4 regions of the Micromonospora sp. CPCC 206060 genome follow, and region 1 is predicted to be linked to each of the others. Evidence: riboswitches for the same ligand, from Rfam matches in the RefSeq annotation. Region 1 holds a riboswitch; each other region holds the start of a gene.

Region 1 (2,194 bases):
GCAGGACACGTACCGGGTGAACCCGGCCGCCTTGGCCTGGTTGAGGGCGTGCAGGGTGCGTGGGGTGATGCACCCCGACGTGGTCGGGTCGTTGACGCTGCACGACTCGCTCGGCCAGGAGCCGTCCGGATTGCGCGGTGCCGGCTTGGCCGAGGCCGAGGTGGTGGAGGCGGGACCACTGGATCCGCTGCTGCTGGAGCGGCCGGCCACCAGCAGTGCCCGCTCGGCCTGCTGCTTGCGCTTGGCCATGATCGCGACCTGCTTGCGCTGCTCGGTGACCTCCCTGTCCAGGGCGGTCTTGGCCCGGGTCTGCAGGTCACGGGTCTCCATCAGGTCGCGCAGTTGCCGGTCCTCGTGCGCGGCGACCGCGTCGAGGGCGGCGGCCCGGTCCAGGAAACTGTCCGGTGACCCGCTGCCGAGCAGCGCAGAGATGGTGCCGAGCCGGCCGGTCCGGTACGCCACGCCGGCCATCTCGCCGACCTTGGCGTTGCGGACGGTCAAGTCCGCCTCGATGACCTTGAGCTGGCCGGTCAGTTCCTGCTGGCGTTTGCTCGACTTGTCGAGGGCGGCCTTGGCGTCGAGGAAGCCCTTGCTGGCTGCTTCGAGCTGGGCCCGGAGGGCCGGCGTGCCCCCTTCGTCGTCGGTGCCCGGGGCCGGTGCCGCGAGGGCGGTACCGACCGGAACGGCGGCCTGTGCGCCGGGGACCGGCGCCGTCACGACCCCGAGGGCGAGGGTCGCGGCGAGCAGGGCTGCCATCCGGGCGGTGGTACGTCGTGCGGATATCGGCATACAGATGTCCTTCCGTCAGCCGCCGACCGGGTTAGCTGACGGGTTCGGGACGGAAGATCCCTACCGCTGACGCGGATACACCCCAGGTACGTGGTTCCCCGGCTCGCACGAGGCGATTAGGCGGCGGCCACCGCAGGCGCCGGAGGGCGCCGCCCGGCGGGGGCCGGTGGTGAGCCTACCGGGGTCGGTGGGTACGCCGCAGCGCCTGAATGGGCGCTACGGGCTCTTCCTACCCACTTGTCCGGCATGTTCCGGACAATACCCCTGAAAGATTTAAGGTGCCGCTAAACCCGGGAGATTGACCCCGGTGCGCCTCCGGTGCCGGGTGTCCGATCGACGCCCGATTCATCCCGGCTGTCGACCGTCGGTCCGTCGGTCCCCACGCTGCGGATCGCGGCCTCACCACTCCATCCGACCGCAGGCCCCGGTGGCGGCGCCGGGCTCGATCTGGAGGGTGGCGTGCTCGATGTGGAACTCGTCGTGCAGGGCGGTCCGGGCCGCGGTGAGTACCGTGCCCACCTCGGCGCCCGGGTCGATGGTCAGGTGCGCCGAGGCTACCTCCATGCCCGAGGTCAGCGTCCAGACGTGCAGGTCGTGCACGTCGGACACCCCGGGTACCGCGCAGAGCCGGTCCCGGACCGCCGGGACCTGGAGGTGCTCCGGTGCCGCCTGCACCAGGATCCGGACGGCGGCCCGGCCGAGCCGCCAGGTGCGGGGCAGGATGAAGACCGCGATGGCCACCGCGACCAGCGGGTCGGCCCACCACCAGTCGGCGACCGCGATCAGCACGGCGGCGACGATGACGCCGACCGAGCCGAGCAGGTCGCCGACCACCTCCAGGTACGCGCCGCGCAGGTTGATGTTCTCCTCGGCGCCCGGCCGGAGCAGCGCGAACGCGCCGATGTTGGCGAGCAGGCCGAGCAGCGCGACGAACAGCACCGGGCCGGCGGGCACCTCCGACGGCGTGCCGAAGCGCTGCACCGCCTCGATCAGCACGTAGACCGCCACGCCGGAGAGGAGCACCGCGTTGGCCAGCGCGGCCAGTACCTCCAGCCGGTAGAGGCCGAAGGTCCGCTGCGGGTCGTCGGCGGCGCGCCGGGCGGCGGTGATCGCGGCGAGCGCCATCCCGATGCCGAGCACGTCGGTGAACATGTGCCCCGCGTCGGAGAGCAGCGCCAGCGAGCCGGTGGCCAGAGCGGTCACCGCCTCCACCAGCATCAGGCCGCTGAGCAGGGCGAACGCCGCCCACAGCCGACCCCGGTGCTGGTGGGGGGCGTTACGCGCCTGCCCGTGGTGATGATGACCGCCGCCCACGTACCCACCCTCCCGCCGATGCCCTGCCGCCGCTCCAACCTATGCTCATATTGCTATGTGTTCAACCAACTGACGGTGAATACTTTGTCAC
Region 2 (2,194 bases), on a different contig from region 1:
TGGGCGCAGGCGAACTTGACCGCGATGCCGGCCTTGCCGCCGGGGTAGGTGGCCGGGCAGGGGGCGGGCCGCAGCGGGCCACCGCCGCCGTTGCCGTACACCTGGATCCGGAGCTTCTGCAGCCGGTCGATCTCGGCGTTGATCTGCTTCTTCTTCGCGGCCAGCTCGGCTTCGGTACGGGTGAGCTGGGCGACCAGCGCGTCCAGTGGCTCCTTCTTGGCGCTGAGCTTCCGCTTGAGCTCGACGACCGCCTGGATGTCCGCCTGCTGACGCTTGGCGAACTGGTCGAGGATCTCCAGTTGGCTGACGAACGTGGTGGGTGAGCCGCCGGCGAGCATCGCGTTCAGGGCCGAGGTGTTCTCACCCTTGTACGCCCGGACGGCGAGCGCGCTGACCTTGTTCATCGCGAGGTCGACCTGGAGTTGCAGAGGTTCGATCTGTCGGGCGAGCGCGGCGGCCTGCTTGCGGCGGGCGGCGAGGTCCTGGCGGGTGGCGTTGTGCTTCTCGATGATCGGTTCGAGTTTGTTCCAGTCCTCGTCGATCTGCTTCTCGATCTCGGCGATCGAGGGTTCGGCGTGTGCCGCGGTGGCTCCGCCGGTCAGGATGACGGCGAACCCGATGAGGGCGGCGAGTGCGGTGGATATGCGAGACCAGCGTGGGCGCGGTGCGATCGTCCGCCGGCCGGCGGGAGCCGGTCGGGTGGACGTCGACCGCGGGGCATGGTGTGCCACCGAGGCCTTAACTCCTTCTTCCCCTACCGCCTACCGGGTTAGCTGACGGGTTCGGGCGGGAAGGGAGGCGCCCTACCGCAGGACTGCGGATTCACCCCGGTGGTGCACTGGGTCCCCGGCTCGCCAGGCGAGCGATTCGGCGGTGTCGAGCCGATGCCACCCGGGCTGGGTGACCTGCTGCCGTCTCGACAAATGACCACACTAGAGAAGGCCGCCGGATGGTCGCAAGCTGCGACACCCCTCGATTCCATCCACATGGCGGACACTCGACCCGACACGGCGGCCCGCTGGACGTGACGATTCCTCGACAGGTCGGGGGCGGGACGCGGCGATTCTGGAACGCGGCGGCCCCCGACGGGGAGCGAAGATAAATTTCACTGGCACCGGTCTCGTCGGAATCTGTTGACGAACGTCCCGGCACGCGCGAGGGTGACGACGGACTGACCCATCCCCCCCCCGAATGGAGGTTCGATGCTTCGCCCGAACGTACCGACGAGCAGACGGATCCTGCTCAGCGCCGTCGTGGCCGGCGCCGCGACGCTCGTCCCACTCACCGCGACGGCCCCGGCCGCCGGCTCGACCGCCCCGACCCGGCAGCAGGAGTACGCCGCCGCAGCAGCGGAGTACGGCGTACCGGAGAGCGTCCTGCTCGGCGTCTCCTACCTCCAGTCCCGTTGGGATACCAACGCGGGCACCCCGAGCACCAGCGGCGGCTTCGGCCCGATGCACCTCACCGACGCCGAGTACGTGCTCTCCCTCCCCGGGCACCACCACGACTCCGGTGACGAGGACCCGCGCGGTGACGACTCCCGGCCAAGCCGGGCCGGTACCGGGACGGACAGTCCGGCACCGCCGGCCGCGTCGTTGCAGACGCTGGACGCCGCCGCCGGGCTCACCGGCGCCGCCGAGGAGTCGCTGCGGGCCGAGCCGGCCGTCAACATCCGGGGTGGCGCCGCCCTGCTGGCGTCGTACCAGCGGAGCCTGGCCGGGCCGACGGGCAGTGACAGCAACCCGGCCGCCTGGTACGGCGCGGTGGCCCGGTACGCGGGCGCGGACAGCGCCGACGCGGCGGCGGCCTTCGCCGACCAGGTGTACGACACGATCCGTACCGGGGTCAGCCGGCGCACCGACGACGGGCAGCAGGTGGCCCTCGTCGCCCGGGCCGACATCACCCCGGAGCGGTCCTGGCTGGACCGGCTCGGGCTGCGCAGGCTGGAGCGTCCGGACGGGCTGGAGTGCCCGCTCGACATCTCCTGCGAGTGGATCCCGGCCCCCTACCAGGAGCTCGGTGGCGGCGACTACGGCAACCACGACCTGTCCGACCGGCCGGCCCGGCAGAAGATCGAGTACATCCTCATCCACGACACCGAGGCGACCTGGGCGACCACCCTCAAGCTGGTCCAGGACCCGACCTACGTGAGCTGGCACTACTCGCTGCGTTCGGTGGACGGGCACATCGCCCA
Region 3 (2,194 bases), on a different contig from region 1:
GGTCGACCGGTACGGGGTCGAGCGGTTCGCCGCCGACCTGGCCGGGGCGGGCGGGTCCGGACTGATCACCCCTGACCTGATTCCCGACGAGGCGGCCGAGTGGCGGGCCGCGTCCGACGCCCACGGGCTGGACCGGGTGTTCCTGGTGGCGCCGAGTTCAACCCCGGAACGGATCGCGATGACCGTCGCCGAGTCGCGAGGCTTCGTCTACGCTGCCTCGCTGATGGGGGTCACCGGTGAGCGCGGCGCGGTCGGCGGCGGCGCGAAGGACCTGGTCGCCCGGGTACGCGTGGCAGGGGACCTGCCGGTCTGCGTGGGGCTCGGGGTCAGCAACGGGGCGCAGGCCGCCCAGGTGGCGTCCTTCGCCGACGGCGTGATCGTCGGGTCCGCCTTCGTCCGCGCGATGCTGGACGCCCCGGACCGGCGTGCCGCCGTCGAGGCGGTCACCGCCGTCGCCGCGGATCTCGCCGCCGGGGTCCGGTCGGCCCAGCCCGCTGTCGCCTGATCCCGACCTGTGTCGTGCGGATGGGCCGGATGGGCACTTTCGGCCCGAACCGTACCTCCGGCGCCACCCGTGCCCATTGGTGCCCGTCACGGTGACAATGCGTCACCAATCGCGGGCGGGCTTGCTGTTTTGGCAGGTCAGAGGGGTTGGCAGCAGGAGAAGCGGCCAGTAGTGTCGGCCCGGTCCGGTGTGGTTGCCGGTCGCCGAGGGCGACGCTGCGCCGGACCCGCTGAGTCGTGCACGCACGAGCCGGGGACCCACCGCACTCTGGGGTGAATCCGTGGAGCACAACGTCCACGGTAGGGCCAGACTTCCCGCCCGAACCCGTCAGCTAACCCGGTAGGCGGCATCGGAAGGAGTTTCGTACCCGTGCAGCACCACCCCCCGCCGCTTTCCGGCCCTCCCCGTCGCGCCGTACCGACCCCCGCCGCCATCCGACCGCTCGGCTGCTGAGACTGGCGGATCCCCGGCGGTGGCCCCGGTCACCACCTCCCCCTTCGCACCCCCCGGTCGACCCCGCAGCACCACGGTGAGCTTCTGCCCCGTGGTGTGGTCGGCGTGCGCCTGACATCGGTGGATCCGTCTTCCCGGCAGCACCGTCCCGTCCGCCTGTCGCCGTAGCGGCGGGCCCGGCGCGTCGTCATACCCCCGATGACGCGACCCAACCGTGGAGGATCACGTGAAAGACCGCTTCAAGCAGCAGTTGACGCGCGTCGCGTCGCGTCGCCCGTACCAGGTCGCGGCCGTTTCGGCTGTCGTCCTGGCCGTCACCTCGACCACCGGTCTGTTGCTGACCCGTACCGACGAGCCCACCCGGGGCGACCTGGCGGTGGCCGCCGTGGCCGAACGGAACGACTCCACCACCGGCGGGGTCTCCCGGGCGACCCGCCCGTCGGCTGCCACCACCCCGGCGCCGACCGCGTCGGCCACGACTGCGCCGACAGGTACCCCGTCCGCTGCCGCCAAGCCGGTCCGGCAGGCTGCGGTGAAGGCTACGCCGACGAAGCCGAAGCCGCCCGCGAAGAAGGTGCTCGACGTCGACTACCAGGCGCAGACCACCTACTACTACTGCGGTCCGGCGGCGGTGCGCAACGCCCTGACGGTCCGGGGCATCGAGCGCAGCCAGGACGCGCTCGCCGGCCCGCTCAACACCGACGAGTTCGGCACCGATTCCGCCTACGACACCACCCGGGTGCTCAACAGCGTGACCGGTACCGACTTCTACCGCACCCGGATGATCCCCGGTGGTGCCGCCACGTCGGCGCAGAAGGACCAGCTCCAGGCCGACGTGGTCCGGGCGGTCAGCAACGGGTACGCCGTCGTCGCCAACGTGGCCGGCTCGGTGACCGACACCGAGGGCGGCTGGCACTCCTTCCCCGGCGGGCACTACATCGCCGTGGTCGGCTACGCCGACGACGGGCGCAGCGTGCAGATCTCGGACTCGGCCGACCCGGCCACCGCCTCGTACTGGCTGGCCACGACCGCCCTGGCGAACTGGATCGCGACCCGGGGCTACTCCGCCTGACGTCCCGTCCCGAGGCCGTACCAGCGTTCCATCCGGCGGTCCTCCTCCCCGCACCGCCACCACCGGGCGCCGACCCACCAGGGTCGGCGCCCGGTGCGCGCCCGGGGACCGGCGTTCCCGGCGGTTCCGGTGTGCCCCGGGCCGGTGGCAGACTGCTCGACATG
Region 4 (2,194 bases), on a different contig from region 1:
GTGCCGCCGGACAGGCGGCTGCGGTGCAGGGTGTGACCGGCGATGTCCACGAAGATCAGCTCGCCGGTCCGGGGGTCGAGTCGCGGCCCTTCACCCTGCTGATAGGCGTGCAGAGAGACGGCATCGGCAGTCAACATGTGCAAGAGCATTGCATGAACGTCGGTGTCGGGGAAGCGCACGTGGCAGTTGACCCGGGGTCGTCGGGCCGGTACGCCGAAGGGCCGCCCCGCACGGTCTCCCGGCCGGACGGCCCCTCGGCGTACCGGTGCGTCGTTACAGCAGCGACACGTGCACGTGGTCGGTATGGTCCGACGGCCCGCTGTAGGACTTCCAGCCGGTCGCCGGGAACCAGATCTGCTTGTACCAGATCACGTAGTAGATACCGAGCCGGTCGGCGTTCCGGACCAGGAACGCCGTCAGGTCGTTGCCGTACTTCTTCGTGTCGTTGTTGTACGCCGACCGGAAGCCACTGTTCATCAGCGACCAGTCGCAGGCCCGGCCCTTGGGGTGCTCCCAGGGGCCGCCGGGCCGGTAGCAACCGACGAAGCGGTTGAAGCCGGCCCGCTTGACCTCCTTGTACATGTGCAGGGTGCGTGGGGTGACACAGCCGCCGGTGGTCGGGTCGTTCTCGCTGCACGACTCCGGCCGCCAGTCACCGTCCGCGTCCCGGCCGGGGGCCATCCGGGCGACCGGCGAGGTGGCGACCACCATGCCTCCGGTCAGCCCCGGACCGCCCAGCAGCGCCAGCGCCTTCTCCGCGTCACGCTTCTGCTTGGCGATGATGTTCCGCTGCTTCTGCTGCTCGCGGACCTCGGCGTCCAGGGCCAACTTCGCCTGCTCGGCGTCGTTCTTGGCCTGCTGGACCTTGGCCAGCTTCTGCGCGTTCACCATGTTCAGTTCGTCGAGCGCGGCGGCGCGCTCAACGAACGAGTCCGGCGAACCGCTGTCCAGGAGGAAGGCCATCGCGCCGATCCGGCCGGACCGGTACGACTGTGCGGCGATCTGCCCGACCTGGGGGGCGAGCGCGTCCAGTTCGGCCTGGGCGCGCCGGACCTCCCAAGCGAGCGCCTTCTGGCGTTCCTCGGACTTCTTCAACCTCGCCGTAGCCTGCGCATAGCTGCGGTTGGTTGATTCCAGCACGTCGCTGAGCAGAGGTGTGTCGTCCTCGTGCCCCGACGGTTTCGGCGCCGAGGGCGCGGCTGTCGCCGGCAGGGGCCCGGAGACGATGGCCAGGGCGGCGAATACGGCCACCACAGGTCTTAACCAGCGGCGCAGGGGTGCCGTCACATCATTCCCTTCCGTTGACCGCCGACCGGGTTAGCTGACGGGTTCGGAGCGGAAGTGGCCCCGACCGCTGACGCGGATTCACCCCAGGTACCTGGTTCCCCGGCTCGTCCTTCGACGATTGGGCGGTGGCACCGCAGACGCCGCTCGCGCCTTCGGCGGTGACCGGCAGCGAGGTTACCCGAGACCCGACCCGGTGATCCACGCGGGAAGCCCCTTAAAACCGTTATTTCGCACAAGGTGTCCGAGGGTAGTGGCACGGTCTACAGAACCATCAGCCGATGGTCACGCTGCGGAAATGGAGAGTGTCGTCTGCGTGTTCATTCCGGCGCCGTCCAGTCGGCGGTGTCCCGGTCCGTGGTGGAGCGGCCAGCGGTACGCGGCTGGCTCAGGGCCTCCAACGCCTCGTCACGCTCGGTAGTGGATCGGGGCGCGGGGAGGCTGCCGCCGTCGGTCTCGGCGGTGGACGCGGCCCGCCGGCCCGCCGTGCTGACCAGCGCCGCCAGGCCGGTGGTCAGCGGTACCGCAGCGATCAGCCCGAGCGTCGCCACGCCGCTGCGGACGATCTCCTGGGCCAGGAACTCACTGGTCAGGATCTGCCCGACCGGACGCGAATCGGCGACGAGCAGGAGCAGCAGCGGCAGCGACGCGCCCGCATAGGCCAGCACGATGGTGTTGACCGTGGAGGCGATGTGCGCCCGGCCGACCCGGGTCGCCGCCCGGTAGAGCTGGAGCCGGGAGAGTCCCGGGTTGGCGTGGGCCAGTTCGGTCACCGTCGCCGCCTGGGTGACGGTGACATCGTCGAGCACCCCGAGCGAACCGATGATGATCCCGGCCAGCAGGATGCCGCGCAGGTCGATGTCGGCCTGGAGCATCGACAGCGTGGTGGCGTCCTCGCTGCCGTACCCGG

What was found. A riboswitch is a leader RNA that binds a small molecule or an ion and turns the genes downstream of it on or off. The one in region 1 is predicted to bind cyclic di-AMP.
Region 2: linked by a shared signal. The riboswitch ahead of V6U90_RS05440 (C40 family peptidase) and the one ahead of V6U90_RS01400 (coiled-coil domain-containing protein) in region 1 are both predicted to bind cyclic di-AMP.
Region 3: linked by a shared signal. The riboswitch ahead of V6U90_RS14425 (C39 family peptidase) and the one ahead of V6U90_RS01400 (coiled-coil domain-containing protein) in region 1 are both predicted to bind cyclic di-AMP.
Region 4: linked by a shared signal. The riboswitch ahead of V6U90_RS20240 (coiled-coil domain-containing protein) and the one ahead of V6U90_RS01400 (coiled-coil domain-containing protein) in region 1 are both predicted to bind cyclic di-AMP.

Annotation. Positions count from the first base shown of each region.
Region 1 is NZ_JBAKHU010000001.1:305,388-307,581, reverse strand. It holds gene V6U90_RS01400 (coiled-coil domain-containing protein) at 1-789, opposite strand, end outside; cyclic di-AMP (ydaO/yuaA leader) riboswitch at 794-922, opposite strand; gene V6U90_RS01395 (cation diffusion facilitator family transporter) at 1,189-2,103, opposite strand; gene V6U90_RS01390 (HelD family protein) at 2,191-2,194, opposite strand, start outside.
Region 2 is NZ_JBAKHU010000004.1:10,943-13,136, forward strand. It holds gene V6U90_RS05440 (C40 family peptidase) at 1-731, opposite strand, end outside; cyclic di-AMP (ydaO/yuaA leader) riboswitch at 744-883, opposite strand; gene V6U90_RS05445 (N-acetylmuramoyl-L-alanine amidase) at 1,203-2,194, shown strand, end outside.
Region 3 is NZ_JBAKHU010000018.1:56,175-58,368, reverse strand. It holds gene trpA (tryptophan synthase subunit alpha) at 1-505, shown strand, start outside; cyclic di-AMP (ydaO/yuaA leader) riboswitch at 723-866, shown strand; gene V6U90_RS14425 (C39 family peptidase) at 1,173-2,030, shown strand; gene V6U90_RS14420 (alpha/beta fold hydrolase) at 2,192-2,194, shown strand, end outside.
Region 4 is NZ_JBAKHU010000033.1:24,777-26,970, forward strand. It holds gene V6U90_RS20235 (SMP-30/gluconolactonase/LRE family protein) at 1-137, opposite strand, end outside; gene V6U90_RS20240 (coiled-coil domain-containing protein) at 274-1,287, opposite strand; cyclic di-AMP (ydaO/yuaA leader) riboswitch at 1,292-1,422, opposite strand; gene V6U90_RS20245 (YibE/F family protein) at 1,605-2,194, opposite strand, start outside.